DNA from 2 places in the Brochothrix campestris genome. Region 2 is predicted to be linked to the other one. Evidence: riboswitches for the same ligand, from Rfam matches in the RefSeq annotation. Region 2 holds a riboswitch; the other holds the start of a gene.
The links. Region 2 has a riboswitch for thiamine pyrophosphate ahead of ACJYYY_RS00795 (ECF transporter S component). Riboswitches for the same ligand answer to the same signal wherever they lie in the genome.
Positions count from the first base shown of each region.

Region 1: it holds a riboswitch for thiamine pyrophosphate, as region 2 does, so the genes downstream of both, tenA (thiaminase II) here and ACJYYY_RS00795 (ECF transporter S component) in region 2, are expected to answer to the same signal.

Region 1 covers NZ_CP175511.1:311,294-327,575, reverse strand. Annotated here, with positions in the region: gene ACJYYY_RS01675 (winged helix-turn-helix domain-containing protein) at 1-218, opposite strand, end outside; gene ACJYYY_RS01670 (hypothetical protein) at 1,614-1,835, opposite strand; partial or broken gene mobV (MobV family relaxase) at 1,879-2,584, opposite strand; gene thiE (thiamine phosphate synthase) at 3,086-3,700, opposite strand; gene thiD (bifunctional hydroxymethylpyrimidine kinase/phosphomethylpyrimidine kinase) at 3,690-4,505, opposite strand; gene thiM (hydroxyethylthiazole kinase) at 4,502-5,245, opposite strand; gene tenA (thiaminase II) at 5,226-5,915, opposite strand; TPP riboswitch at 5,990-6,088, opposite strand; TPP riboswitch at 6,151-6,248, opposite strand; gene ACJYYY_RS01640 (IS6 family transposase) at 6,537-7,217, shown strand; gene ACJYYY_RS01635 (hypothetical protein) at 7,810-8,562, opposite strand; gene ACJYYY_RS01630 (hypothetical protein) at 8,704-9,303, shown strand; partial or broken gene ACJYYY_RS01625 (IS3 family transposase) at 9,429-10,558, opposite strand; gene ACJYYY_RS01620 (replication protein) at 13,157-13,909, shown strand; gene ACJYYY_RS01615 (RNA-directed DNA polymerase) at 14,690-16,240, opposite strand.
Region 2 covers NZ_CP175511.1:147,499-163,780, forward strand. Annotated here, with positions in the region: gene ACJYYY_RS00755 (beta-glucosidase) at 1-970, shown strand, start outside; gene ACJYYY_RS00760 (MBL fold metallo-hydrolase) at 1,011-1,628, opposite strand; gene murQ (N-acetylmuramic acid 6-phosphate etherase) at 1,834-2,727, shown strand; gene ACJYYY_RS00770 (PTS transporter subunit EIIC) at 2,740-4,194, shown strand; gene ACJYYY_RS00775 (MupG family TIM beta-alpha barrel fold protein) at 4,285-5,331, shown strand; gene ACJYYY_RS00780 (MurR/RpiR family transcriptional regulator) at 5,370-6,215, shown strand; gene ACJYYY_RS00785 (energy-coupling factor transporter transmembrane protein EcfT) at 6,264-7,007, opposite strand; gene ACJYYY_RS00790 (ABC transporter ATP-binding protein) at 7,000-8,400, opposite strand; gene ACJYYY_RS00795 (ECF transporter S component) at 8,387-8,965, opposite strand; TPP riboswitch at 9,075-9,177, opposite strand; gene ACJYYY_RS00800 (biotin transporter BioY) at 9,311-9,859, shown strand; rRNA gene ACJYYY_RS00805 (16S ribosomal RNA) at 10,492-12,039, shown strand; rRNA gene ACJYYY_RS00810 (23S ribosomal RNA) at 12,341-15,270, shown strand; rRNA gene rrf (5S ribosomal RNA) at 15,393-15,508, shown strand; rRNA gene ACJYYY_RS00820 (16S ribosomal RNA) at 15,729-16,282, shown strand, end outside.

The DNA of each region.
Region 1 (16,282 bases), 160 kb from region 2:
TAGTTTGGTGTTTCTTTGTCGATTTGTTTGTTAGTCTTTTTGTCGGTCTTTTTTCTGACTTTCCCTTTTATATAGGCTTGTCCTTTTGCATTTATCATTATTATATTTTTGTCGTTTTTTGTCGTATAGTTTGTCGGCAAAAACTTAATGTGATATTGAACTGTTTGTTTGCTGACATTCAATTCTTCTGCTAATTCTTTTATGGTTTTTTCGCTCATCGTTTTCACCTCGTGTGACTAATTAGTAAGTTAAGTGTATCATTTTTTGCTCGTTGTGCAGGTAGGAACTCACACTAATTCGACCGACTTTTTGAAAAAGAGTTGGGGTGTTGAACTATAAAAAGGAGGGTCACTCTACAGAAAAAGGGTGTGCTACAAATTTAGCAGGTTAAGGGGAAATGCTATCAACCCTTTGGAAAGCTAGGCAGTGCCTAGCTTTGTAGTGATATCAAAACATTGTGAAAAAACATAACTTTTACAGCCCCTGCCATAACAAAAACATAACGTGTATGGCGGAAATACATAACCCCCCATAAAAGCCCCATACACGTTATGGCACTTTTTCAGTCATCGCCATAGCTTTTACAGCCCTTGTATGGCGGTTTTACAGTCGCTGCCATAGGTTTGACAGCTTTGAAACAGCCGAATTAACAGTGAAACCATAACATTGACATAACCTCTTTTGAAACAGGCGATTTTCACAAAGTAGAGGGTCCGGTGAATTTTCGATTTGGAGTAGACAGGATCGTTCTTATCGAGTTAAAAATCACCTTCAAAAAAGAGGAAAGGGTTGGTTTGTCCTCGAAAAAGGCATACAGGATTTATGCGTACAGGTGCGTCCTAGGGACGAGAGAAAACCGGTTAGAACAAGGGTGTATAAAGCACGTATGGGCGATGATAGGCAAAAAAAAAGAAAACCGCGTCAGAGAGGGAATCTCAGACACGGTTAAGGTTAACATAATGCGACTTAAGGGAAGTTACACCGTATATTTATAAAGTATGGTTGTTCTGAAAAAATGTAACGCGAATCCTTAGTTTGAGTATTTGTTAAAGTTAGTATGATTATATACAGGTGTTTCTAACAATGCTAAAAAAATTTAAACAGTTTTGTGTTACTATAATAATAACAATTAACTTTAGGGGATGATTTTTTTGTTTGAATATAAAGATATATACAAATTGATGTGTTTATATGTGTTTACTGTTATTTTCAGCTATTTTATAAAAGGAAATTATACTATAAAAGAAGTTGTATTCAACTTAATCATTGTAACTGTGGCATATGTTTTTGCTTCTATATTTAAAAATAAATGAAAACATTCGGAACGCTGATGCGTTTCGATTTTTTGATTTTTCACATATACGTTGTATAAAACAGTATGCTAGAAAATGCAAATCGCTTTTTTTTTTTGCCTTAGAGCGACAAGGCTTAAAGACCTCACATACCTAACAATTCCGTGCCGAAATAGTTAGGTATGTATCAAGTAAAAGAATGAACTCATTTTCGCTACGCTCAAATCGTTCCTAAAACCATAAAAAAAATAATTTTTTTATTTAAAAAACAAATTTTTTTATTCCACGATAATCAGATTGCCTGGAAAGATGGCGAACTAATTATCGTTCCATACCACGGTTTCGCTTAGGTGGATTTTCACGATTCTCGATTCGTTTTACTTCACTATCTTCTACTCGGTCTTTAATCAGCTCAACAAACGTTTTAAACGTCCTAGAATCGCTTACAAACGCTTTTAACCATGTTACTTCACTTTCTAAATCCCGATTCTTTGCTTTCAATGATTGAATTTCTTTATGAGCAGCTTGAAGCTGCTTAGTCAAATTTTTTCGTTTGCTTTCTCACATTAAGAGAACTAACATCAAATTTCATGTCTCTAATTGCTTCGCTCATTTGAGCTTTCACATTAATTTTTTCATCCAGTCCCGAAAGCTCACCTTGCTTTTCAAGCAGCTGCGATTCAATTTCTTTTAATTCCTGTTCCATCGTCATTTTTTTAAATATCTGCATTTCGATATGTTGACGGTTCAGCCCTTTTTCGCCACGCTGCAAGTCAAAGCCATGCTTATTGATTTCTTCTGCAAAATGGTCTTGTATCCACAATAATTCTGCACGATTAAAGACGTTTTTACCTTGTAGCTTTCCATCACGCATTGGCACAATGCCAACGTGCATATGTGGTGTTTTTTCGTCCACATGAACCATCGCATACGCTATATTTTGTTTGCCATAGCGCTCCGCAAAAATGTTCAAGATTTCCTCAAAAAATTTCTGACGCTCCGCTTCAGACAACTTTTCAAAAAATGGGGAATCGGACGTCACCAATAATTCATTGACTAGTACCGCCATCTTTCCTTGTCTTTCTCGAACCTGTCTTTTGCGATTCAATAATTTCACTTACTCGTTTATTAAAGTCAATCGGTTCTTCGTTGACCAAATCATAATTTTCATGCGAACGGGTTTCATCAATATCAAAATTCGTTCGGCTTTCTCGTTCTCGTGGGTGGTGAAACTGCATGCCTTTTAAAGCGGGTGATTTTATCTTTTGCATATGCACGACTACATAACTCATGGTGTCATCACTCCTATTTTCATAGTACTAAATAGTGCAGCGGTTACAGCGATTACGGTTCCCAACTTCCATGTAAAGTATATCACACTATACTTTACGTCCGTAAAGGTGTGCTTTGCCGAGGGCTAGTCGGGCAGTCGCCCGAGCCGGAAACGTGCTGGAGCGCACATGGTTTCCGACAGGTCAAAAGCAAAAAAGTAGTTGGCGATCTACCGCAAAATGCGGTAGGCCACCAACTACTTTTCTAAAAATAAAAACATTCCCAAACAGCGCTTTGGCTGCGTTATTGACTTGTAATAAATAGATAATCACTAAAAATATTTTCTCCATTTTATTTTGCCTGTAATCGTATGTATTAATTGTTTACTAGAAATCTTATAAGCTTTCATAGCATACTAATCCAACTTCTTTTGTCTTAATATCATATATGCAAATAGAGCTACTTAAGAGCACCTCTATTTGCATATAGATAATTTGTTAATCGATTCTCTTAATCATCTTTTAACCTAGATTTTTGATTGTATTTTTAATATCTGGACTTTCACAAATTACCGAAATCACCGCTACACCATCTGCGCCACTTAATCGAACATGGCGAGCATTTGATTCATCAATGCCACCAATTCCTACAATCGGGAAATCCGAATACTGCCTTCTTGCCCTAATTAAAAAATCTAGTCCCGCAGGTGGTTTAGCGTCAGACTTTGATTTTGTTGAATAAATTGGACCGATTCCTACATAATCAGCCCCTTGTTGTATAGCAAAAGCTAGCTCTTGTTCATTGTGTACAGAAACGCCTACAATTTTATCCTTAGCGAGTGACCGAAATTCAGTAATGGCTGTGTCATCTTGCCCTACATGAATTCCATCAGCCTCTATTTTCAAAGCCAATTCAACGTCATCATTCACAATAAAAGGCACATGATAGGCTTTACACAGTTTCTGACAAGCCATTGCAAAATTTTCATAAGCTGCACCCTTTAAACGCCCTTCGCCTTTTTCACGCAATTGGAAACACGTGATCCCTGCTTGTAACGCTTTTTCTAACGTTTCCAGTGGTTCCGTACTGTTTTGTGACCCCATTATAAAATAAACGCCCAATACATTACGGTTCATGTGTCATTACCTCGCATTTCCCTTGAACTTGTTTATACGCAAAATGATTCGTCGGTCCATGCCCTTTTCCGATATGTAAGGGGTGACTAATCGCTAAATGAATAAACTTTTTCGCTTCGATGATGGCTTCTTGTAAAGGGAATCCTTTTGCGAGTAACGCTGTGATGGCAGCTGAAAACGTACAACCTGTTCCGTGCGTATCCTTTGTATCTATACGAGGTGTCGCGACACTGAATTGCCCACCTTTCCAAAATAGTATATCTGTCGCATGTAGTCCTTCAAGATGTCCACCCTTCATGACAACATACTGTACACCTAACGCTAGTAAATCATTTGCTGCTGCTTGAATATCTTGTTGCGTTCGAATCGTTCTACCCGTCAAAACTTCCGCCTCTGGTATATTCGGTGTACACATAAAGGCAATCGGCATCAATTGCTCTTGCATCGCACGAACCGCCTGTTGTTGCAATAAATTGGCACCTCCCTTTGCAATCATGACAGGATCGACAATTAAGGGAATAGACGTATTTTTTAAAACATCGACAACACCTTCAATGATTGTTGCATCAAATAGCATACCTGTTTTGATTGCTTTCACATCAAAATCAGTAAGAATTGCTTGTAACTGTCTCTGTACAAACGATGATGTTATAGGCGAAATCCCATGCACACCTAGCGTATTTTGTGCAGTCAATGCGGTAATGACCGATGTGCCAAACACACCTAATTCCTGAAATGTTTTTAAATCGGCTTGAATCCCAGCACCGCCACCGCTATCTGAACCTGCTATTGTACATGCAATCATATGCTTCCCTCCGCAACTAATTCTAAATAGTTCAGCACATTTTCTTGCATCGTGCCAATCGCTCCGAAAGCCCATTCGCTTATTTTTTTATATTCAATTAACACCTGTTCCAAATCTGTTAATGGCTCTGTACTACTTGCCAGTAAAGCTGCACAAATCGCACTCAGCAGACAACCTGTACCTGTCATTTTTGTGATTTTTTCATGACCACCAGCAATTTCACATACTTGTACACCATCTGTTAATACATCTTTCTCACCTGTTACGATGACGAAACAACGGTATTTTTGTGCAATATACATGGCTGTTTGTTTCACATCCATGGCGCCATGCCCACTATCTACACCTTTTGATACCCATTCCACACCAGCAATTGCTGCGAGTTCTCCTACATTACAACGGATTAATTGCATTTGAATTTGTTGGAGTAAATCAAGCGTAGTTTTTGTACGATAAGCTGTTGCCCCTGCACCAACAGGATCAAATACAACGGGTACTTGATGCTTATTGGCACTTTGACCAGATAGTCGCATCGAAGAAATCGTCTGTTCATTTAATGTCCCAATATTTAGTAATACGCTATTTGCCTTACTTGCCATTTCCATTACTTCTTCTTGTGCATCCGCCATAACAGGAGATGCCCCAACTGCGAGTAGACCATTGGCTGTAAAATTTGCGACGACATAGTTCGTGATGCAATGGACAAGCGGTTTTTGTTGATTAATTTTTTGCAGGCTCATTATGATACACCCCCTCAATCCAATCTTGTTTCGTCCAAGCCATTTCCCAAAACTGCCACTCATAATAACAACTCTTCTTAAAATGTGCTTCTAATACTGTTTCTTTCAGTGACTGCTCCGATGCGAATCGATTCATCATCTTTTTTTGCTGGTCAATCGTATCTTTCATTTCATCTGAGCCATATACAGCAATCCACTCTGCATATAATGGAATATCTGGCGATGCGTATTTTAGTTTTTGCCCAATTTCTTGGTATAGCCATGGACAAGGCAAAATGGCTGCGAATGCTTCTGCTACATCTCCTGTAAAAACAGATTGATACATATGACTGACATAATTATAGGCAGCTGGTGCTACCTCAAATTGTTCCATTTCCTCAGCCGTTACCCCTAAATCCTTAAACGTTTTACGATGCAATTCTAATTCAGCCTCGTGTATAAATTTGGCTGTTTCTAAAAAATACTGAACGTCTTCATCATTTGTTGCTTTTGCTGCTGCAAGTGCTAATACTTTTGTATAATGCTTCAAATAATAAGCATCCTGAAGCATATAAAACTTAAACTTTTCTAATGGTAATGTGCCATCTGCAATCCCTTGTACAAATGGATGGTCAAAACTCGCCTCAAAATAAACGTTCATTTCCTTCCTTACCTTTTCACAAAACTCCATACATAGTCCTCCTTTAAATGGTGGACGTAAGCGCAAAAAGGCGCCTCTAAAATAGAGACGCCAAAAAAGGGTAGATTACACCACTAATTGCTCCCTACGTCAGTGTTAACTGTCAGGTTCTAAGGGTCAGGTTTTAACCTTCTCAACACCGAAGTGTCCCCCCGCAATTAAAGTATTTGCAAAAAGAAAGGCTCCACGTAAAAATACGCAGAGCCTAAGTAAGTACAAATTTATCATTCTTATGTACTTTGCTCCCTACGTCCGTATTAACGGTCAGGTTCTAAGGGTCAGGTTTAACCTTTTCAACACCAATGTGTCCCCCTGCAAATGCATTTAATTAGTTTTAGTGTATCAGAGTGAATGAATTTTAACAAGCTTACCTAAAACAAGTACAATACTCAAAATTATCATAAACATTCCCAACACCGCTTTGGGAACATTCAAGCCCTACTTTATTGTTGTCATAATTAACAGCTCCTTAGTTGTATTTTTCATTTTTGCATCGGTCATAGATAGCTCTTATATCACGTATATACATTCTTTTTTCGGTTCTGTTGCAAAGTTTTAAACGATCCTTCAAATAAGGTATAATAATAGAAAAATAAACTTGGAGGAACGAAAATGAACCATTTTAAAGGGAAACAATTTCAAAAAGACGTGATTATTGTGGCTGTTGGTTATTATCTTCGCTATCATTTAAGTTATCGTGATGTACAAGAACTCCTTTCTGATCGTGGTATTGAAGTTTCTCACACCACCATTTATCGATGGGTACAAGAGTATGGTCCTATCATTTATCAAATATGGAAAAGAAAGAATAAAACAGCCTGTTACTCTTGGAAAATGGATGAAACATACATCAAAATCAAAGGGGAATGGCATTATCTTTACCGTGCGATTGATGCCGAAGGCACTACTTTAGATATTTGGTTACGAAAAAAACGAGATACACAGGCTGCTTATGCTTTTTTCAAACGTTTAAGTAAGCAATTTGGAGAACCAAAGGTGATTGTCACGGATAAAGCTCCCTCTCTTTATAGTGCTCTAAAAAAATTAAAAGAGAAAGGATTCTATCTAAAAACCGAGCATCGGACCGTTAAATACCTGAATAATTTGATTGAACAAGATCATCGCTTCATAAAAAGGCGGAATAGATTGTATCAGAGTTTAAGGACGACTGCTAATACGATCAAAGGGATAGAAACCATTCATGCACTATATAAAAAGGGCCGAAAAGAAGGTAATCTCTTCGGCTTTTCCGTCTGTCTTGAAATTAAGGAATTATTAGGACTTCCAGCTTAATCAATCATAATAGAGAGAAAGAGCTTGTGTCACTTAAAACTTTGCAACAGAACCAATGCGACCAAGCGAACAAAATAGAGGGTCAAAACGTTGATTTAACAACATTTACACGTTGTGAATCTTGTGACATTTGGCTGTTTTTTTTGTGACATATGTTACAAAACGTTGAAATGAAACAAAAGAGTAAGGATATGTTAAAATAAAAGAGCTTAAACTGTCGCAAGTTAAGCTATATGATTATAAAGAAACACAGTCATCTCGTGAGAGACGGCTGTGTTTTTTTGTGATTTAAGAACGATCACGTGTCATACAGGAATTATACGAAACGGTGATCAGTTTTTCATTTGAAAACGTTGCTGTGACAGCGATGTATAAGACGTGTATGGGTGATTGTGGGCATGTGTGTTCTAAAGGCTGTTAGAATGGGTTTCTCAGACATGGTTTAGTTAACCTAATTAGCCATTATGAGAAGTTAATCTGCATATTTATAAAAATGGTTCAATTATATGTGAATTTCTTAAGCATCTGAGTTCGTGATTTATTTTTCGTGTCCAGCAACTTTTTCGAACTTCAGATAACTTATGTAATACGGTCAGTTTATAAAAGATTTCAATTGGTCTTTATCAGTATCATATGTTGTTATTTTACCGTTGGATATCTTAAATAACGCAGGTACAGTTTCCAACTTCAAAGTATCTATTATCTTTTCGAAATTTTCATTTTGTAATTCTTTTTGTTTATTGCTATCTAAATAAGAAAAATTGATACTTTCAGTTCCCATGTGTTTTGATAATTTCGGAAGGAATTCTTGACAATACTCGCAGTCATTTCGTCCGATATAATAATACCCATCCCTTTTTTTATTGATGGAATCAATGAATGAATTTGCATTAATTTCAGTAATTCTTTTTTCTGTCTTTAGTTTATCTATACTATTATCGTAGTCAGTTATGGCATTGCTTTTTTTAGTCACTTTCAAATGGAGTAGATTTTTCAATGTTTTTGTATCTTCAGAATTTATTTTTTTGTTTTTTGTATCTTTAGAGTTGCTAACAATTAAAAAATCTCCATCAAACCATATTGACATAACTGTTTCAAGGGTACTTTCTTCCAGGTTGCTAATATGAATTATATAATCTGGCGCTGTTTTTACTTTTTTGCTTGAAACTTTACTATTTTCAATAATTTTCAATAACTTTTGTATATCTTCTTCTTTAGTTAGTTTGTTTTTTTCATCAAATTTAATGCCGTTACTATCTTCTACTCCTACTTCTAGTACTCTTCCTTTAGAACATCCTATTAAAAATATAACTAAAATAATTGCTAAAACTATTGTTTTCTTCACATTAATTCCTCCCAATATAGTTTAGCAACATCTTTTAAACATGATGTTGCAATGTATAACCGTTCCGTTTATACTATAACTAATTATATATGTATGCGCTATCATAGTAAACATATAATTAATATTTTAGGAGGATAAATTATGAAAAAAAGAATTGCAAGTCTTGTTTTATCTTTAGTAATGTTATTTTCTATTTTTAGTGTCGTATCTGCGGATGCCAATGAACCTGAAGTTAAATTCGAACCACAATTAGTAAATGAATACTATAACAACGAAGGTTATTTGGTAAGTGAATTTTCAGATTTACCGGATAATTTCGTTACAGATTCTGAAGGGAATATTTTGAAAGAAAATGCACCGACTCTTAGAAGTGGATGTGCGCTAAGATATAGTTATAAGACGATAAAAACAGAAAAAATAAAAAATAATAAGTTCATATCTAACCATCCAGGATTTAAAAAATGGGATAAAGTTAATGGGTATTATTTTAGTACTAAAAATTCAAATTATTCAGTTGGATTAAGTGGTTTTGGTGTTAGTGTATCTGCATCTGTTGCCGCTCCAGGTTCAGGGACATTTATTTCTGCTTCTGCTAAAAAGTGGTCGCGCCCAGCAATATATGGTGATGCATATAAAACTACTAAAACAGTAACTGTTACTAATCCGTGTGGAGCTAATAAAAAGTATAATAAAAATTATTACACTACTAAAAAAACGTATAATAAAGCTATATATAAATAAATTAAAACCACCAATCTAAATTTAGATTGGTGGTTTTAATTTTATATCATTAGATTATTATAAGATAGAGATACCATTGTTTTAACACTGTTGCTTTGGAATGGCAACAGTAAATTGAACAAAAATTATAAGGGCTGTAATTTAAATTCGGTAGGCGTTAAATAACCCAATGTTCCATGAATACGGATGTTATTAAACCAATGAACGTAATCATTTAATTCAAGTTCCAGCTGATTAAGATTGGAAAAGTGAGCTTGGTTTGCGAATTCTGTTTTAAACACTTTGAATGTTGCTTCCGCTACAGCGTTATCGTTAGGACAACCCTTCATACTTAGTGAACGTTGAATATTAAATGTTTCAAGCGCTTCATCAATCAACCGATTATCAAATTCTTTCCCTCGATCCGTGTGAAACAGCTGTATGTCATTTAAATTTGCAGAAATGCTTGCTAATGCTTCATAGACAAGACTTGCAGTCTTGTTTTCTCCTACACTATGTCCAATAATTTCACGATTGAAAAGGTCTACAAATAAACATACATAATGCCACTTTCCACCGACACGAACGTATGTTAAATCACTTACAACGACAGCTAATTCTTTTTCTTGAATGAACGCACGTTTTAACTCGTTTCTTATAAGTGCCTCATTCGAACGTGATTTTTGCGGTTTAAATTGAGCCACAGTGTCGTTTGAAACTAAACCTAACGAATGCATTATGCGGCTAATTCGGCGTCTTGATACATGTTTAGGTTCAGCTAACTTTAATAATTCTCTTTTGATTTTACGCGTACCCTAATTATTACGGCTTTCTTTGAAAATCCGTTCAATTTCTTTTAAAAGTGCGATGTCCTCTGTTTTTCGCTGCGAAGTGGCATCTAAATTTATATGATAATAATAGGTGCTCCTTTTAATCTCGAGGACGGCACACATTGCTGATACCGAATAAAGGTGAGCGTTATTACGAATCACATTTATTTTCGTCCCATGATCAGCGCCGCTTGCTTTAAAATATCATTCTCCATTAGTAACCGCTGATTTTCTTTACGTAATTTATCTAGTTCTATTTCATCTTCTGTTCGATTATCTTTAGCTGCGAACGAGCCAGTAGCTTGAGGATTTTTAATCCATTTATCTAATCCCGAAGGGGTTAAATCATATTCACGAGCAATATCAGCACGTGACTTTCCATTTTCATAAAGCTTCACCATTTGCAGTTTAAATTCAGGCGTAAATGTTCGACGTTGACGTGGCATAGTAGCACACTCCTTTTTATTAGTAGTCTTAGTTTACAAGCCCTCATTTATTCTGTCTAACTTAGTGTAGCCTATCCAATATTCGTTGTATTATATAGAAAACTAGTTCATGCAAACAAACCAACCAACTATTCTACACCTTTATTATAACGAATACAGATGTTTGGTTCTATAATTTGAAAAATTGATAATATCGAATCCGATTCACTTAACTGAGTTAAGTGAATCATCTCTGAGTGGAAATGGTCTATCAATTCTTTTTATACGCAAAAAAAGAACCCTCTCACACTCCGAAAAGTGTTGGGGTTCTAAGTATACCGGCGGTCGGGGTCGAACCGACACGACCTTGCGGTCACAGGATTTTGAGTTTCAGCCAGAGACCCGATTTGATATTCTTACATAAAATTAAATAAGACTTAAGTCATCCATAACCAATTAGAATTGATTACAACTTAGTCTTTCAGGAAACTATTTGGTTACATATAGAAATTAATAGCAAGAACACATTCGCACTATCTCTTTCAATATATCTCTACTTGTATTGATTACTAACAAAGTATAGCATTTATTCAAACGCTTGTCTAGTGAAATTAGGCTAGATGGTTGAATATTTTGATTAGATGTTTATATATCCTCTATCTTTCTGTCTCAAAAAGGTCAGTTGTCATGATTAAGTAGATAGTTCCACCCTCAAATAGTTTTTGAATCAAGACAGAATCAACTCTTTCTAAAGGTATATTCCCTTTCTTGTACCTCAAAGCTCACGATTGTATTTCAATGGATTTTCTTCACTTGTTGTTAAAGACCTATCAGACTAAATAGTAACTAATAACTCAAACCACTTCTTAAACAACCTCTTAATGATGTCCTTTGATTTCTTATTTGGCATTTTAAGCCTTTATTTGTAACTCGTTCTTTCTTCCCTTCCGTTCTAAAGCAACTAATCCAAATTTAGAACGAGAACCGATCTCTTAGGGTACTGGAGCCTGTGCCCCCCTCTTAACGTGAAAAGTAACTCCTTCTTGCTAAATCAGCTAGAGCGTTTTTTCATACTCACATTAGGCAATATGAAATTTAACTTTGATTTTTCATCTTGCCAAGGATGAATTTTCACCACCCCCCACACACATTTTTTTGGAAATTCATACCGAAACAGGTACAGGGAGAAAAAAAGTGTGTGCCCTCACTAAGATAGTGGCATTATTCGCAGTCAGAACAATTCATCTTTCAACTTCCACAAGATGAATTTCAGACAAACAACAAGAACCCAAACCCAACATGCCTTATTTGCTATCGCAAAGCTTCTTATCACCTCTAAGTCTCTTACAACTCATCAAATTAAATACCACTTTCTTCTATTAATAGTGTAATTTTAGCACCTTAGATTATTCTTGCAATTAGAACTACTTTTCTATATCTTAGCTATGCTGATTCTAAAGCATAAATAAGCTTTTCATAATATAGATAAACTGATTGCAAAATAGATGTCTGCTTTTGACCATCTAGCTAAACTGATTTGCATAATAAACTGTAAATGATAACTCTCATTTACAACTTATTTCGAGTTCAGATGCCTAGATAATCGTACAAATAAATAATCGGTCAGTCCTATCTCATCATAAACCCAACATCCAATGTGAACCATAACTGAAATGACCAAATCAACCTTACTTCCTGCAAAACTAAGTTAAACCACAAGGCTAACCCTCAAATATAACTTTCTATATTTCCCATAGATAATTCAAGCTACATTATACCTAATAGATAGAGTAATAAAGCTAACAGGCTACGCATTACCCTGCCCAAAGCTAGATAGACCCCATCAAGTCCTACTGTAGAACAGACGTATTACTCCTGATACCTTTTCGAGGTATAAAGATGGTAAGCCTAGATACAGCAGTCAGATGTAATTTAGTAAACAGTTAGATACATAGTCAGAAAAATTTTAATGAGAGCTGGATGCTTTAGGATAGATAGAAATACGACATAGCTAGGTGCTCTAAAAAGCATCAGATGTTGATTTGTAGGGATTAAACTTTTTTTGACATTTATTTAGATGTTTTGAATACTATAGAAGTACTAAAGAAACAGTAACATTTATACAAGTTAACAAAGCATAGTTAACCATTTAAGGAGGTGATAGCCACTGAGTAGAACCGCTCAACAGATGAGTACAAGTTGTATGATTTTTCTTCATAAGTTCTTGTTTAAGGAAAATGTACAACTAGTACTAAGTAAAAGCTATACAAGCTTCAAGGTGACGTCTAGATGATTTTTAAAGGCATTGAAGTCGAAGTCAATTAGAAATGCTCTCTAGTGGGGTATTTGGGGCTAGTCGCAGTTTTTAATAACATTCTTTGATGCCTTATGAAACTACGACCCCCTAAAAAATTTTGAACGTCTCTGAAACCCGCTACACCTTAACTCTCTCAAAGGATTCCACCGTTTTTAATGTGAAAAGTCGAGTGTATCAAGGGATTAACACTGGTTTCCTAATAAGAAACCAAGCCCTTAAAGCAATCGACGCCCTTTTAAAGAGAAATTAATGTGTAGTAAGGACTTGAGTTATAAAAAATTTAAAGAAAAGAGGCAATAATGATGCATAACAAAAAGAAGAATGCAGGTCTTAGAGCAAGAAATTGGACACTTATCATTTATCTAGATAGTGCACCAGAAAACTGGAAAGAGATATTAACAGAGACTGGTGTCCCTTGGGCACATAGTCCACTACATGATAAAGATGTAGATGTTAATGGTTGTATTCTAAAACCACATTATCATGTAGTTATCAAATTTTCTCTACTGAAGTCTTATCAGCAAATGCTTAAACTAACTGGTAAACTACGTGCTCCAAATCCTCAAGTCTGTGTTTCACTCGTTGGTTCAGTTGTTCACTTTACTCATAGTAATAAATCAGATAAAGAAAAATATCAATATGACCAACAAGAGATTGAGTCTTATAACGGTCTTGATATTGAAGAACTACTGAAGCCAACAAAAACAGAGATGAATGAGATTTTAAAAGAAATACGAGCATTCATCATAGAAAATGACATTCAAGAGTTCTGGCGACTCTGTCAATATGCAGATAAAGAAACATCAAATTGGAGCAGAGTTATCAATACTAAACACACTCTTATCAATCAATTCGTTACAAGCTATAGACATAGTCGAGATAAAAGAAAGGAAGTCTTACAGGTAGATGAAATTCAACTTGAGTCAGCTCTATGCCTTCCAACTATAACTACAATTGAAGAGTACAAAAAGAGTCAAAAAAACGCAGAATTACAAGCCTTAGGTGTTAAGGAATACCAAGAATCATACGAATGTCAGTACTCGGTACAAGTATAAGTAAGAGACATTTCACTAATAAAAAATTAATTGATTTACGCTTGATTACACCTAATTAGTATTGGTAATAATCATACTCAGTTTGGTAAATAACTCATTTCAACAGATTCAAATGAGATAGAGCTAGATAATTAATTTAATATAAACCCACAGATTCTACTAAGTAGACTGTGGGTTTAATCTTGTATTTTAAACTCTTATACCGATAAGTAAACCATTTCGTTTAGGACAGGTACTACTTACTCAGAAGGCAAATAAACTCTGCCCTCTTTGATAACTTGAAAACCAAGTCTAATTTGTGAGGTTCGATGACAGAAGTTAACCGATCCAACCATTTAAAAGCTAAGCCTTATAAGTAACTAACCGAGACAGATGATATCTCGCCACTGAATAGTACAATGAAGCGAGTTTGATAATCTCCTCCCCACTCAAACCTATGGTATATAAGCTTTTATAATTTAAAACCTAGGTCAAACCCTTGGTACGAACGATTCCCTTGAAATTAAACCCCGAACCCCTTGAGCCATATAGCTTACAGACACTTTTTGTTCATGAACAAAATCGCATAGGGGGTCGTAGTATAAAAATCTGATTGCACAACCTGAAAAAGTATATAGCCAAATAACTCACTTATCCAATTCATACTCTCACTCTCGAGTACCGACCACAAACACAGTCTCCAAAACAGCGCAAAAAGACGTACACTGACAGTTTAAACTGATAACGATATTTTACATTTAAACACTAATACTCGCTCCTTTACAACGTCGAATCTAGCAATTAGAAATCATTTGAATTAAATATATTCCCAAACAAATCAATTTCATTAGGTAACATAGTAATCTTCATATCGTTAATATATTCTTCATTTATGACTTTTGATTCATCAAATCCATCAATAAGCCAATCTGAATTCCACAGAGAGTTTTCACTGGGGTTTTTAATTTTTTTACAAATTTTTGAGTTATATGCTTTATCTCTGTCATCAACTATCGAAAGCCGTTGAAGCCATAGTTCTACAAAATCTGTATTCGGTGTAGACTCAAATTTACAAGTTATCTTATCAATGATGTCTGATATCCTATCCTTCTCAATTAAAGTCACTAATTTACTTAATATCACAACACAATGTTCGATTGTATTGGGATTTTTCATCATTATATCTATTGTTATACTAATAAGCTGATTTATATCATTAGGTGTGGAGTCTAATTCACTAATTCTATACTTATATATATCAGATAATGCACGTCTTATGCTTCCAGAATGGGGGTACTTATCAGCTAATAGTTTAATTTGAATCAAATGTTTTTGAATACTCAATTTGAAGGCTATCTTACCTGATTCTTTATACTCTAGACTAGAACGCTTTACGTCCCAATATAATTTATCTGGCTTAATAGCATCTTTAATTATGTCACTAGAAATAAAAGTCTTACTTGTATTGAGTTTCATATTTATTTCAGCTAAGGTTTCAGATAGTGCCTTAATAATCCTTTCAACAGTATCTTTACTATTAGAAAAAATCCTATAATCATCTCTGTATCTCATAATATAAAAGTCTGATAAATTTAACTCCTTTAAACTAGCTGTTAACTTTGAATCAGCATAGCTTAACACAACTTCGGCAATAAAATCCATTAAAACACTACCTTGAGGAATTCCATTTGTTTGACCATGCCTCATATGTGTTATCTTTGCATCAATTTTATTACCAATACCTTTATGTTGACTTCTATTTTCTGACAATTTAGCCCACTCTTTTGTGTGGATAGCCCACGAAATAGTGTGTGTATAGATTGAATCATAGCAATTAGATACATCTGTATGACCACAATACTCATACTTAATAGCATGTCTAATTTGTGCCTGTTCTAAATTTTCCCACCAATTTAAGATAACTTCTGCTTTGTCACTCTTTTCCGAACGTGACTCTATTGGAAGTGAAATACACTCAACTAAAGAATCTGTATGAAGTTGTTTAACTCTTTCACAGATCACTTTCCAATCATCCTTCTTTGTAATAAGATTAACCAAATCTACATAAAGTAAAGGATGTATTAACTCAATAGGCCTCCAAGCATAATTACCATCTTTATTAGCTAAAATTAGGTGATTAACATTTTCATGGGTTGATAATTGCTTTTTCTTATCATCTATACTAAGTTTTTGAATGCTTTTTTTCTTCAACATGTCTTTGGCGACATTCAATATTGCTCCCATATCAAGATAAACTGGAAGACTTGAGGTTATATAACTTTCACTTTTTAACAAAAAAGCTTTTGCCTCATTATTTGTCATTTCTATAATACTTTTTCTAGTTTTTTTCATGGTAGTCTCCTTATTAGAATCATTAATATAGCTTTACTCACA
Region 2 (16,282 bases):
TGAAGTGGCGGCAATTGTCCATACGTATTTGGCGGGCCAAGGTGGGGCACAGGCATTAGTAGAACTGTTAAGCGGCGCCTATAATCCGAGTGGTAAGTTGAGTGAAACATATCCGCTTAGTTATGAAGATGTCCCCTCAGCTCCTTATTACCCGGGTAAAGAAGCCACCTCTGAGCATCGGGAAGGTCTTTTTATCGGCTATCGTTATTTTGATACGTTCAATGTACCGGTTCGTTACCCTTTTGGTCACGGTTTGTCCTATACAAGCTATCGTTACAGCGACTTTAAACGTGAGGAGTTAACGGTATACTTTACAGTGACGAACACCGGGACGATTGCGGGGGAAGAAATTGCTCAGCTTTATATCCAAAAAGAGCAGTCACGGATGATTCGTGCCAAGCGAGAGTTAAAAGGGTTTGTGAAGGTGGCATTGGCGCCAGGAGAAGCAAAAGCAGTGAGCATCACCCTCAAAGAGAGTGATTTTGCATATTATAGCGTGGTGAAGCAGGCATGGGCAGTCGAAGAAGGGACGTATACGTTGCAAATCGGGAGTTCTATACAGGCGATTCATCTCAGTGGCACGATTGAGCGTTCAGGTGAAAATGAAACAGAGGAGTATGCCCTCAGTCGTTTTCCACAGTATGCAGCAGGCAACATCCACGCGATTCCGGATGCTGAATATCGGGAGTTGTTAGGTTATGAACCACCGGCACCCCTATGGAAGCCCGAAGCTGCTTTAGGGATGAATGATACGATTGCACAAGCAAAAAATAAAAATTGGTTAGGTAAACTCAGTTATGGTTTGGTCATCTTCGTGAAAAAAATATTAGAGTTACTGAAACAACCGTTATGGGCCAATAATATGTATTTTGTGTTGAACATGCCGTTTCGCCAAGTGGAACGTTTTACGGGTGGGAAAATTAGTCGTAAAGCCGTGTTACGTTATTTACGTTGGGTGAATGGCAAATGATTAAAAAAAAGGAACTGCGCGAAGCAGTTCCTTTTTTGTTCTAATTAAAGTAAGGATTGGTGGCAATTTCAGTCCCAATCGTTGTCGCCTCACCATGGCCTGGATAGGCCGCAAAGGTTGCTGGTAAGGTAAACAGTTGTGTGCTGATTGATTGTAGCAATTGCTGCTGATTGCCTAAGTATAAATCAGTGCGACCCATGCTGCCTTTAAAGAGGGCGTCACCACACACGACAAAATTGTCAAAGACAAAGCTCACGCTCCCTGGTGAATGTCCGGGAGTTTCGACACAATAAAAGGTGATGCCCCCGAGTGTGTAGTCTGTGTGAGACACAAGTAACTCCTCAGCTGGTGCAGCCACCAAAGCGTTACCACTATTAGCGGATAAGTTAAACGCAGGATTGCTCAACCACGCTTGCTCAATCGGGCTAACGTAGACCGGAACGTGATAACGAGCCCGTGTTTGTTCGAGTGACTCAATATGATCGTAGTGGGTATGTGTTAAAAGAATAGCGGCGGGTGTTGTGTCTGTGGCAGTAATCGCAGCCGTAATTGCCTCGAAATCTTCGCCCGGATCGATAATCAAACAGTGTGATTCATTGTGAATAATGTAACAGTTTTCGGCGATACGACCGTTAATAATACGTTTAATTGTTAGCATGAAAAAACCTCCTCAATGTTCGTTAAGTAAAGTATAGCATGAACTAAAATAAAGCGGTATTTTTATAAATGTATAGGGAAGTGACAATCTTTTGAATGAATTGTGAAATAAAATTACTTAATAAAATAAAAAAGTTGAAATAATATTTCAGAAGAAGTACAATAAAGATGTAAACGGATACAGTCGAATTAGAGGAGTGGGAAAAATGATTGAACATTTAAACACAGAAAAACGCAATGAGAGAACAGCTAACTTAGATCAAATGTCAGTACACGAAATTTTAGCAGTGATGAATGAAGAAGATAAACGGGTACCGTTAGCGATAGCGGAGCAATTACCGCAGATTGAAGCTGTCGTTAAAGCGGTTATCACCGTCTTTGAACAAGGAGGCCGTTTATTTTACATCGGTGCCGGAACAAGTGGTCGTTTAGGTATTTTAGATGCGGTTGAATGCGTACCAACGTTTGGAACAGAGGCAGAAATGGTACAAGGTTTAATCGCTGGTGGAGCTAAAGCGATTAAAGATGCAGTTGAAGGGGCAGAGGATTCAACAGAATTAGCTGTGGCCGATTTACAAGCAGTCAACTTAAATGAAAAAGATATTGTCATTGGTATTGCTGCAAGTGGACGCACACCTTATGTCATCGGTGGCTTAGACTATGCGACAACAGTTGGTGCAATGACGGCAAGCATTGCCTGTAATGCACCCGCTGAAATTAGCGCGCATGCACAATTAGCGATTGAAGTTGTCCCAGGTGCTGAAATTTTAACGGGATCAACCCGCTTAAAAGCAGGTACGACCCAAAAATTAGTGCTCAATATGATTTCAACAACAGCGATGATTGGCATTGGTAAAGTTTATAAAAACTTAATGGTTGATGTCCGTTCAACCAATATCAAATTAGTGCAACGTGCTAAAAATATCATTAAAGACGCAACCGGTTGTGATGAAGCAACGGCTGAACGTGTTTTCGAAGAAAGTAATCATCACGTTAAAACTGCGATTGTTATGGTATTAACAGGGATGGATTACACCGCAGCAACAAAGAGTTTAGTTGAAAGCAAAGGCTTTGTCCGTCGGACATTACCTAAATTGTAAGGGGGAGCATAGATGAGTAAAGAAGTTGAATTGGCACAACGGATTGTTGAAAAAATTGGTGGTCTCGACAATATTAAAATCGTGAACCATTGCATGACGCGTGTCCGTTTATCATTGCGTGATAATGAGCAAGTGCAGATGGATGCGTTAAAGCAAGTTAAAGGTGTCATGGGTGTTGTTGAAGAAGACACGATTCAGATTATCGTCGGTCCCGGAACAGTTAACAAGGTGGCGAAGGCGATGACCGACATGACTGGTGTTGAACTCGGTGCTGAAATTAAAACAGCCCAAGCAACAAAAGTGAGTGGTTCAAACCGTGAACAAGTCGAAGCGATTGCATCGGCCAATAAAGCGAAGTATAAAAAAGGTGGCAACGGAGCGATGAAACGCTTCTTAGCGACAATCTCGGGTGTTTTTATTCCCCTCATTCCGGCCTTTGTTGGTGCGGGCTTAATTGCGGGTGTTGGTGCGATAATAGCCAACATGATTGTGGCAGGTAAGTTAGATGGTAGTCAATGGTCTGAAATTGTACTAGTGCTGAATGTCATTAAAAACGCGCTGTTTGCCTTCTTGAATATCTATGTCGGTATTAATGCGGCGAAACAATTTGGTGCAACCTTACCGCTCGGTGGTGTCATCGGTGGTGTCATCTTACTTAATGGTGTGACACCCGACCAAACGATTCAAAATATTTTCACGCATGAAGCATTGCTTTCGAATCAAGGTGGCATTATCGGCGTTATTATTGCGGTTTATCTGCTTTCAATCGTGGAAAAAGGCTTGCGTACCTTTGTGCCGAATGCGATTGATATTATTGTGACACCAACGATTGCTCTGTTAGTTACGGGTTTAGCAACAATCTTTTTAATTATGCCCGCCGCAGGTTACGTCTCAGATGGGATGTTAACAGCGATTAACTGGGTGATCGGTACCGGAGGTGCAATTTCTGGTTTCTTACTAGCTGTCCTCTTTTTACCGATGGTAATGTTTGGCTTACATCAAGTGTTAACCCCAATTCATATTGAAATGATTAATCAAGTGCATATGACAACGTTATTGCCGATTATCGCAATGGCAGGTGCTGGCCAAGTCGGTGCAGCGATTGCTTTATGGGTTAAATGTCGCAAAAACAAACCGTTTACAAACATCATTAAAGGTGCGTTGCCAGTTGGAATTTTAGGAATTGGTGAACCGCTCATTTATGGTGTGACATTACCATTAGGTCGTCCGTTCATTACCGCTTGTTTAGGTGGTGGGATTGGTGGCGCTGTCATTGGTGCCTTCGGTAATGTTGGTGCGATTGCCATTGGACCATCGGGTGTCGCGCTCATTCCCCTCATTCATGACGGAAAATGGCTCATCTATGTGTATGGTTTACTTGCAGCTTATGCTGGCGGGATGATATTAACCTACATCTTTGGTGTACCAAAAGAAGCGACGAAAGCAGTCGCGGCCGAAACGGAATAAACGGGACGTAAGGCTTGTTAGAGCGTCCAACAGTGTATAAATGAAAACGTAGACTTAACAGGTCTACGTTTTTTTAAAGGAGGAGAAAAGATGTTAGGTTTTTTAATTTCATTAACAGAACAAACGGTAGCCGAAAACAAGCGATTAATTGAACGGATGGCACAAACGGGGAGTCGTTATGCGTTTACTTCATTGCAGATGCCTGAAGAAAAACCAGCGGACCTCCAAGCGGTGTTGCTTGAAATTGGCGCCTGTTTAAAAGCGCATCAGGTGCAATGGATTGCCGATGTCTCACCGATGACGTTTGAACAGTTTACCTTGAATCGCTTAAAAGCGTTTGGTTTTACCGGTTTGAGGATTGATGATGGAATTTCAATGGCAGACATTGCGGCCATGACCGAAGAATGGCAGATTATTTTAAATGCGAGTACATTAACTGCGGCGGATATGAATGACTTGATGAACAACCATGCGCACATGAATCGGTTAGCGGCTTGGTACAATTATTACCCACGTCCAGAAACCGGCTTGGAACGTGAGGCGTTTATAAAACATACGGCCTTTATTAAAAGTTATGCGATTGAAACGGGCGCATTTATTCATGGTGATGGTAAACAACGGGGGCCGATATATGCCGGTTTACCGACGTTGGAAGAACACCGTGACCTTCATCCCCTTGCCCAATACCTTGATTTACGTGACTGTGGTATTGATACGGTATTGGTGGGTGATTTATCGTTGCAGTCAGCCACGATGGCACAGTTTGAACGATGGTTTACCGATCAGCTCCTGTTGTTACATGTCGATAATCAAAGCGACTTTGCATGGCTCGATGATGTGTTTCATGTGCGTCGGGATGTGGCGCGGGATGTGATTCGGGCAGCGGATAGTCGTGTGCGTTTAGCGCAACGCTATCATCCGATTGCGGCCGAACAGACAAATGAGCGTTTACGTGGCTGTATCACAATTGATAATGCGGCGTATTTACGTTATGAAGGTGAAGTTCAAATTATGTTAACCGATTTGCAAGCAGATTCGCGAGTGAACGTATTGGGGCAGGTAATTACAGGGGAGCACTCATTGTTACGATTTCTTAATCGTCCGGGTACCGCTTTCGCTTTTAGCGCTGTAAAATGATAAAATAAGCGCAGGAGTTGTTGAACGGAGGGATTGGAATGAAAGGTATCATCAGTCAGCGAATTGCAATGAACATTAGTAATTTATCGAAGGTTGAGCAACAAGTCGCGCAACTTGTCTTGGATCAAGGAAGTGCATTGATGCAGTTATCAACCCAAGAAATCGCGAAAGAGTCGCAGACGAGTCCAGCATCAGTCGTGCGTTTTTGTAAATCAATGGGATTGAAAGGTGTACCTGAGCTGAAGTTGGCGCTATCGGCAGAAGGGGCGCAAGCCAAAATGACGGGTTATTTTGATATTGTCGCAGATGAGCCCGCTGCTATTTTGATTGAGAAATTGAAAGCGAATACGATGCAAACGGTGGAAGATACATTGGCTCTCATTGATGTCGCACAGTTGCAAGCCATTGCGACAGCACTGACGCAAGCCGAAACAGTGTTTGTCTATGGAATTGGTGCTTCTTGGCTTGTGGCAGAAGACTTTATGCAAAAGTGGTTACGGATGGGGAAACATGTGCATGCTGTCCAAGACATTCATTTGATGGCGACGATGATGGCGACTGCCCAAACACCGGCCTTGTTTTTAGGCGTTTCATACAGCGGTGAAACACCAGAGGTAATCAAGCTACGCGATCGTGCCATTGAAAAGGGTATTACAACGGTGTCTTTAACGGGCTTTGGCAGCAATACGTTAAACCGTGCGAGCGATTATGTTTTGCAAACCTCGCATGCGCCGGAAGCCTTTTTGCGCAGTGCAGCAACAAGTTCGCGAACGGCCCAATTGTTTATTATCGATGCCTTATTTTATGTCTATGCGGCAATGGATGTCCAACATACCCAAGCAGCGTTGCAAGAGACACGTGCAGCAATTAAGGCATTAAAATAAAAGAACGTCTTCCTTATCGACCTTTCGATAGCGAAGACGTTCTTTTAGTTAGGTTAAAAAGAGACAACTGCCGATAACAACAAGCCAAAGGAGTACGTAGTAAAAATCGTTGCGCGAATAAGTTGTTATGTAATAGAAGGAACGTGGTCCTTTTTTAAATTTCTTGGCAGACATCGCGACTGATATTTTAAACGCGCGTCGAATCGATTGTGAGAGCATCGTGATGCTGTAACGCTTCAATTTAGCAACGAGTCCGGCTAAGCCATGCTGTTTATGCATGCCCCGTACACGCATTGCTTTTGTTAAAATCGTAAACTCTTCCAGCATAATCGGCAGTAATCTAAAAACGGTTAGAAAGCTATAAGCAATAAACGTCGGTACGCGAAATTGTTGCATCAGGGCATAAAAAAAGAGGACGGGATTTGTCGTTGTTGCAAAGGATAGACCGAGCAATGAAAAATACAAGGTCCGAAGCATAATAATACTCCCGTTCAGCAGGCTTTCACTCGAAATCCGCCACCACCAAAACTGGAATAAGACATCATCACCGAGTCCGAAGAGCATGACTGTAATACCACTTGTAAACGACAGCAGCAAAAAGGGCAGTAGTAAGCTAAGGCGCCAACGCCATTTCATCGGTGAAAAGAGTAAATAAAGTAACAATGCACAACCGACCAATGCGCCAAGTGTTGTAAGTGAATGAATGAAAAGTGTTGAAATCGTAATGGTGAAGAAAATTAAAAATTTCAAGGCGGGGTTGACCCGTTCGAAAAAGGACGTAGGCTTAAGCATCGGAGGTCGCCTCCTTTAAAGTCGCGATGCCATCTGTTACTTCGAGCACAGCAGTGGCATAACGGTTAATGATTTCTGGTTCATGCGTAATCATGAGAATGGCCATCCCAGCCTGGCGCCATTCTTCTAAATGTTCAATCAGACGAAACGTATTACGGGCATCTTGGCCGAAAGTCGGTTCATCGAGCAATAACAGTGTTGGTTGTGTAATGAGACTACAGGCCACGCTCAACCGACGTTTTTGCCCCATCGATAACGCTAACGGGTGCAAATCTTTTTTTGTAGTGAGGTTAAAGGACTGTAAAAAAAGCCCCAAACGCTCATTTTGCTCTGTAGCACTTAACTGGGTAAACTGCAGCCCATAGGCTAGCTCACTCTCAACTGTATCACAAATAAATTGGTAATTCGGATTTTGGAAGACAAAACCGCAGTCATCTTGCGAACCTTCTGAAAAAGTAAGGTGACCACTTGTTTTTAACAAACCACGGATGCCTTCAAGCAAGGTTGATTTACCAGAACCATTCTCTCCGGTGACACATAACCAGTCGCCGGAGTTGATTGTCAGTTGCTCTAGTGAGACAACTGCTTGTTTTTTTCGTTTGACGGTTAGGTTGTTAATGTTGAGCAGAGGTGTCGTTTGGGTGAGTGTGATTCTCTTAAAGGCAGGCGCCTGATCCCAACTGTTCGGGTGCCAAATACCGGCAGCTTCTAAAAAAGACCGATGGGCTGTTAATACGTGTTCGGTTGGTCCGTCGGCGACGATTTTACCATCAGCATCGATAATGACAACGCGTGAAACAAAATCAATGACTTCGGTAATCTTATGTTCAACGATTAGCAGCGTTTTCTCACTGGTCACGTGTTTTAGTTGTTGCCAAAAATAACGAGTGGCAGCGGGGTCAAGCATTGCTGTCGGTTCGTCTAGATAGTAAAAGTCACTTTCGAGCGCGAGCAAACTAGCCAGTTGTAAACGTTGCTTCATCCCGCCAGATAAGTTGTTAATTGGTGTATGAAACGGTGCGGTCACGTTGGCTAACTTTAAAAAGTGGCGAATCCGTTCTGGCATTTCGGCTGAAGGGCGTTGCTGATTTTCTAACACAAAGGCAATTTCTTCATCTGTGTAGGGCATGTTGAATTGTGAATCAGGGTCTTGAAAAAAGTAAGCGGTATTTGAAGGTGTGTTGGACCAGTCCCATTTTGTTGGGATGGTGATGATATCAGGAATAACCCCGGCTAACACTTCGAGTAAGGTTGATTTTCCGGCGCCACTTGGTCCAAGAATCAGAATTTTCTCACCAGACGTATAGCTGAAATCAAGTTGTTTTAAAAAAGGTTGAGACATGCCAGGAAAGAGCAGTCGGAGGTTTTTAACGCCATAATTAGTCGAGGGCATCGTAATCATCCTTTGTAATCGGTCGTACTAACTGAGCGACCCCGGTTTTTTCCATCGTTTTGGCTAAGTAAAAACTTAAACAACCGGCAATCAGAATAGTACCGACTACACGGAAGATAAAAATTAAGAGTAAGGCCCATGGTTGTACAGCTAAATAGCCGTAGGGCCAATCGATTAAAAAGGACGCCAAGCAAGCAAGTAGGCCCGCAATGATGGTGGTATCCATTGTGAAACGATTGTAACGAGTCGCTATGAAGATTAATTCACAGGCTATCCCTTGACCAATACCGTAAACGAAACTTTGCATCCCTAAACCACCAGCGAAGAAGGTTTCGATTAAGGCTGCAGCAGCTTCGGCAATTAAGGCGACACCGGGTTTACGGATGACGAGCATTGCAAAGGGGCCAGCCATGAACCAAAAACCGTAAATGACTTGCTCTAGCTGTAAGCCAAATGGTTTTAATAAATCATAAGGAACATTACCAACTTTATAAAGAAGGCCGAAGACGAGTGCGATAACGATAGCGACTAAAATATCTTTTAATGTGAGTTGTTGCGTTTTCATCGATTAATCTCCTCTTTTCTTAAATTAAGGCAAAAAAAGCCCGCTTACAGCAGCCAAATACAAGGCGGTAAGCGAAACGAAGGTGTGAGAGTATGAACTCACAGCGAGATAATCGACGTTTCCACTTTCCTACGCTGGTATTAACCAAATCAGGTTCAAAGGGATTAGACGAATGTCTATCTCAGCTAAAAATAGCACCCCTAGTGGATGGATATAAGTTGCCTAAAATATAACATATAAAAAAGGGTGATGCAAACACCTTTTATGTTAACTGTTATCAAAAAAAGTTGACATTGTTGGGTGAGGTCGATAAACTAAGAAGATAGTAAAAGAGGAGAGTGAGCGATGAAAACACAGGCCATAGCATATATAGGTATTATGTTAGCTGTACTAATTGTTTTAGGTTATGTCCCACCAATTGCCATTGGAGTAATCCCTGTTCCGATAGTGATGCAAAATATGGGGATTTTTTTAACTGGATTATTGTTAGGGCAAAAAAAAGGAACGATTACAGTATTGCTTCTATTAATAATGGTAAGTATAGGGTTGCCTGTGCTTAGTGGTGGGAGTGGTGGAGTTGCAGTTTTCTATGGTCCAACTGGTGGTTATGTGATTGGCTACCTTATCGCTGTTACTGTGATTGGCTACGGGCGTGATAGATTATCATCCAAAGTAAATTTCATACGTTTGTTACTCCTAACGCTTTTCGGAGGGGTTTTTATTATCGATCTCTGTGGCTCCATTGGATTGCATTGGCATACGGGGCTCTCTTTAAAAACGGCACTGTTATCGAATGTAGTCTTTATTCCGGGAGATTTGATTAAGGCGGTTATCAGTGTAATCGTAATGATGCGAATGCCTCAACAAATGCGGGTTAAACTAATGAAGGCCTAAGTATGTGCATGAGAGGGTGTTGTGTTCTATCTTCGGTGTAAGTTGAAACACCTGTATGGTGTGAGGTTGAACACAAACGCTGTCGCTTCACCTTCTCGGAGTCGAGTGCCATCAGCACACTCACTTTAAAGACTCTTTTTGTGAAATCAATTAGTTAGAAGCAAACAAAGTGAAAGATAAATGAAGGCGATAAATTTTAGTAAGGTGAAATCTTTCTAATAAATAGTTGAAAAGTATTGACTTGATAGCTAAAATGTTATATTATATAAAAGTTGCATCGAACAGAAAAGTAGGCAATCGAATGTGAAAAGAGTAACAACTAAATGTTGAAAACACCTTGACACGTATGAGGTTAACATGCTATACTGATTAAGTTGCATTAGAGAAAAACTTTTCTGAACAAACTAAAGTGTTTTAGAAAGTTGTTGACTTTGATTAGAAGATGCGATATAATTAAAAAGTTGTCAGCGGGAGTTGATAACGATTGACCTTTGAAAACTGAACGAACAAAAAGATGTTATATGCTTAAACTCTTAGGAGTTTAACCAATTAATTTCGTAACGACAACAAGTAATAAATTTTTAGCTAGCGAACTAGTTAAGGATCATTTGACGGTTTAAACACCGTTACTTTTTAACGAGAGTTTGATCCTGGCTCAGGACGAACGCTGGCGGCGTGCCTAATACATGCAAGTCGAACGAACGGATAAGGAGCTTGCTCCTTTGAAGTTAGTGGCGGACGGGTGAGTAACACGTGGGTAACCTGCCTCACAGCTGGGGATAACATCGAGAAATCGATGCTAATACCGAATGTGCTGAACATCATAAGATGTTCAAGTGAAAGACGGTTTCGGCTGTCACTGTGAGATGGACCCGCGCTGGATTAGCTAGTTGGTAAGGTAATGGCTTACCAAGGCGACGATCCATAGCCGACCTGAGAGGGTGATCGGCCACATTGGGACTGAGACACGGCCCAAACTCCTACGGGAGGCAGCAGTAGGGAATCTTCGGCAATGGACGAAAGTCTGACCGAGCAACGCCGCGTGAGCGAAGAAGGCCTTCGGGTCGTAAAGCTCTGTTGTTAGAGAAGAACAAGGGTGAGAGTAACTGTTCACCCCTTGACGGTATCTAACCAGAAAGCCACGGCTAACTACGTGCCAGCAGCCGCGGTAATACGTAGGTGGCAAGCGTTGTCCGGAATTATTGGGCGTAAAGCGCGCGCAGGCGGTCTTTTAAGTCTGATGTGAAAGCCCCCGGCTCAACCGGGGAGGGTCATTGGAAACTGGAAGACTTGAGGACAGAAGAGGAGAGTGGAATTCCAAGTGTAGCGGTGAAATGCGTAGATATTTGGAGGAACACCAGTGGCGAAGGCGGCTCTCTGGTCTGTTACTGACGCTGAGGCGCGAAAGCGTGGGGAGCAAACAGGATTAGATACCCTGGTAGTCCACGCCGTAAACGATGAGTGCTAAGTGTTAGGGGGTTTCCGCCCCTTAGTGCTGCAGTTAACGCATTAAGCACTCCGCCTGGGGAGTACGACCGCAAGGTTGAAACTCAAAGGAATTGACGGGGGCCCGCACAAGCGGTGGAGCATGTGGTTTAATTCGAAGCAACGCGAAGAACCTTACCAGGTCTTGACATCCTTTGACCATTCTGGAGACAGAACTTTCCCTTCGGGGACAAAGTGACAGGTGGTGCATGGTTGTCGTCAGCTCGTGTCGTGAGATGTTGGGTTAAGTCCCGCAACGAGCGCAACCCTTGATTTTAGTTGCCAGCATTAAGTTGGGCACTCTAAAGTGACTGCCGGTGTAAGCCGGAGGAAGGTGGGGATGACGTCAAATCATCATGCCCCTTATGACCTGGGCTACACACGTGCTACAATGGATAATACAAAGGGTCGCGAAGCCGCGAGGTGGAGCCAATCCCATAAAATTATTCTCAGTTCGGATTGCAGGCTGCAACTCGCCTGCATGAAGCCGGAATCGCTAGTAATCGTAGATCAGCATGCTACGGTGAATACGTTCCCGGGCCTTGTACACACCGCCCGTCACACCACGAGAGTTTGTAACACCCAAAGCCGGTTTGGTAACCTTCGGGAGCTAGCCGTCTAAGGTGGGATAGATAATTGGGGTGAAGTCGTAACAAGGTAGCCGTATCGGAAGGTGCGGCTGGATCACCTCCTTTCTAAGGAATAGGAACACACCTTCGGGTGTGACAAGTTACATTAATTGTTGTATGACATCTGCTTGTTCGTTTAGTTTTGAGAAGTCAATCTTCTCATTTATGTTTGTTCTTTGAAAACTGAATACTAATTGATATGAAATAGAAAGACCAAGTAACAACCGAGACTCATTTTAGGTGATTTATAATCATCAGGTCGTATCGCACGACCAACCAGACATATGTTCATTATGTCGAACTAAAAACCGTAAGGTGATTAGTAAAGAGGCGTTAGTAGTTGTTTAACAACGAACACAAATCTGAAGGTTAAGTTAGAAAGGGCGCACGGTGAATGCCTTGGCACTAGGAGCCGATGAAGGACGGGACTAACACCGATATGCTTTGGGGAGCTGTACGTAAGCTTTGATCCAGAGATTTCCGAATGGGGAAACCTACTATGCTTGATCGCATAGTGTCTACAACTGAATACATAGGTTGTTTGACGGCAGACGCAGGGAACTGAAACATCTTATTACCTGCAGGAAGAGAAAGAAAAATCGATTTCCTGAGTAGCGGCGAGCGAAACGGAAACAGCCCAAACCAAAGAGCTTGCTCTTTGGGGTTGTAGGACATTCTACACGGAGTTACAAAGGAAGCGTTTAGTTGAGTAACCTGGAAAGGTTAACCAAAGAGGGTAACAGTCCCGTAAACGAAAAGCGCTTCTCTCCAGAATGTATCCTGAGTACGGCGGAACACGAGAAATTCCGTCGGAATCCACGGGGACCATCCCGTAAGGCTAAATACTCCCTAGTGACCGATAGTGTACCAGTACCGTGAGGGAAAGGTGAAAAGAACCCCGGAAGGGGAGTGAAATAGTTCCTGAAACCGTGTGCCTACAAGTAGTTAAAGCCCGTTAATGGGTGATAGCGTGCCTTTTGTAGAATGAACCGGCGAGTTACGTTTACTAGCAAGGTTAAGTCGAGAAGACGGAGCCGCAGCGAAAGCGAGTCTGAATAGGGCGAATTAGTTAGTAGGCGTAGACCCGAAACCAGGTGATCTACCCATGTCCAGGATGAAGGTAAGGTAAAACTTACTGGAGGTCCGAACCCACGTAAGTTGAAAATTGCGGGGATGAGGTGTGGGTAGCGGAGAAATTCCAATCGAACCTGGAGATAGCTGGTTCTCTCCGAAATAGCTTTAGGGCTAGCCTCGAGGTAGAGAGTCGTGGAGGTAGAGCACTGTTTGAACTAGGGGCCCATCTAGGGTTACTGAATTCAGATAAACTCCGAATGCCATCGACTTATACTCGGGAGTCAGACAGTGAGTGATAAGATCCATTGTCGAGAGGGAAACAGCCCAGACCACCAGTTAAGGTCCCTAAATATACGTTAAGTGGAAAAGGATGTAGTATTGCTTAGACAACTAGGATGTTGGCTCAGAAGCAGCCACCATTTAAAGAGTGCGTAATAGCTCACTAGTCGAGTGACACCGCGCCGAAAATGTACCGGGGCTAAACGTATTACCGAAACTGTGGATGAACATCTATGATGTTCGTGGTAGGAGAGCGTTCTAAAGACAGCGAAGTCAGACCGTGAGGACTGGTGGAGTGTTTAGAAGTGAGAATGCCGGTATGAGTAGCGAAAGACGGGTGAGAATCCCGTCCACCGAATATCTAAGGTTTCCTGGGGAAGGCTCGTCCGCCCAGGGTTAGTCGGGACCTAAGCTGAGGCCGATAGGCGTAGGCGATGGACAACAGATTGATATTTCTGTACCAGTCATTAATGTTTGAGCGATGGGGGGACGCAGTAGGATACGAACGCATGCTGATGGATATGCATGTACAAGCAATTAGGCAGGAAAGTAGGCAAATCCGCTTTCCGCGTAAGCTGAGTTGTGATGTGGTGGCACCTAGTGCCGTAGGTTCTGATTCCACACTGCCAAGAAAAGCCTCTAGTTAGTTAATGACTGCCCGTACCGCAATCCGACACAGGTAGATGAGGAGAGAATCCTAAGGTGAGCGAGAGAACTCTTGTTAAGGAACTCGGCAAAATGACCCCGTAACTTCGGGAGAAGGGGTGCTCTATTAAGGTGAAAGCCTGAGAGAGCCGCAGTGAATAGGCCCAAGCGACTGTTTACCAAAAACACAGGTCTATGCAAAATCGTAAGATGAAGTATATGGGCTGACACCTGCCCGGTGCTGGAAGGTTAAGAGGAGTGCTTAGCGCAAGCGAAGGTGCGAATTGAAGCCCCAGTAAACGGCGGCCGTAACTATAACGGTCCTAAGGTAGCGAAATTCCTTGTCGGGTAAGTTCCGACCCGCACGAAAGGTGTAACGATTTGGGCACTGTCTCAACAAGAGACTCGGTGAAATTATAGTACCTGTGAAGATGCAGGTTACCCGCGACAGGACGGAAAGACCCCGTGGAGCTTTACTGCAATCTGATATTGAATGTTTGTGTCACTTGTACAGGATAGGTAGGAGCCTTGGACTCCGGAGCGCTAGCTTCGGATGAGGCGTTGGTGGGATACTACCCTTGTGACATGACCATTCTAACCCGCACCCCTTATCGGGGTGGGAGACAGTGTCAGATGGGCAGTTTGACTGGGGCGGTCGCCTCCTAAAGAGTAACGGAGGCGCCCAAAGGTTCCCTCAGAATGGTTGGAAATCATTCGCAGAGTGTAAAGGCACAAGGGAGCTTGACTGTGAGACCTACAAGTCGAACAGGGACGAAAGTCGGGCTTAGTGATCCGGTGGTTCCGCATGGAAGGGCCATCGCTCAACGGATAAAAGCTACCCCGGGGATAACAGGCTTATCTCCCCCAAGAGTCCACATCGACGGGGAGGTTTGGCACCTCGATGTCGGCTCATCGCATCCTGGGGCTGTAGTCGGTCCCAAGGGTTGGGCTGTTCGCCCATTAAAGCGGTACGCGAGCTGGGTTCAGAACGTCGTGAGACAGTTCGGTCCCTATCCGTCGCGGGCGCAGGAAATTTGAGAGGAGCTGTCCTTAGTACGAGAGGACCGGGATGGACACACCGCTGGTGTACCAGTTGTTCCGCCAGGAGCATCGCTGGGTAGCTATGTGTGGAAGGGATAAACGCTGAAAGCATCTAAGCGTGAAGCCCCCCTCGAGATGAGATTTCCCATCACTTTATGTGAGTAAGACCCCTGAGAGACGATCAGGTTGATAGGTTCGGAGTGGAAGTGCAGCGATGTACGGAGCGGACGAATACTAATAGGTCGAGGACTTAACCTTATTAAGTTTTAAAAGCGAAAATGACGATGGGTTGTTACCTTTCGAAAAAAATCAATTAGTATTCAGTTTTGAGAGTGCAAACTTTCATGATAATTTCATAATTATCCAGACATATTTATCTGTTTGGTGACGATAGCAAAGAGGATACACCTGTTCCCATCCCGAACACAGTAGTTAAGCTCTTTAGCGCCGATGGTAGTTGGGGGTTTCCCCCTGTGAGAGTAGGACGTTGCCAAGCAATCTACTATGAGATTAGTGCTTGACATTAATCACTCATCATGGTATGATTATTAAGTTGTTAAGTCAACGATTGACCTTTGAAAACTGAACGAACAAAAAGATGTTATATGCTTAAACTCTTAGGAGTTTAACCAATTAATTTCGTAACGACAACAAGTAATAAATTTTTAGCTAGCGAACTAGTTAAGGATCATTTGACGGTTTAAACACCGTTACTTTTTAACGAGAGTTTGATCCTGGCTCAGGACGAACGCTGGCGGCGTGCCTAATACATGCAAGTCGAACGAACGGATAAGGAGCTTGCTCCTTTGAAGTTAGTGGCGGACGGGTGAGTAACACGTGGGTAACCTGCCTCACAGCTGGGGATAACATCGAGAAATCGATGCTAATACCGAATGTGCTGAACATCATAAGATGTTCAAGTGAAAGACGGTTTCGGCTGTCACTGTGAGATGGACCCGCGCTGGATTAGCTAGTTGGTAAGGTAATGGCTTACCAAGGCGACGATCCATAGCCGACCTGAGAGGGTGATCGGCCACATTGGGACTGAGACACGGCCCAAACTCCTACGGGAGGCAGCAGTAGGGAATCTTCGGCAATGGACGAAAGTCTGACCGAGCAACGCCGCGTGAGCGAAGAAGGCCTTCGGGTCGTAAAGCTCTGTTGTTAGAGAAGAACAAGGGTGAGAGTAACTGTTCACCCCTTGACGGTATCTAACCAGAAAGCCACGGCTAACTACGTGCCAGCAGCCGCGGTAATACGTAGGTGGCAA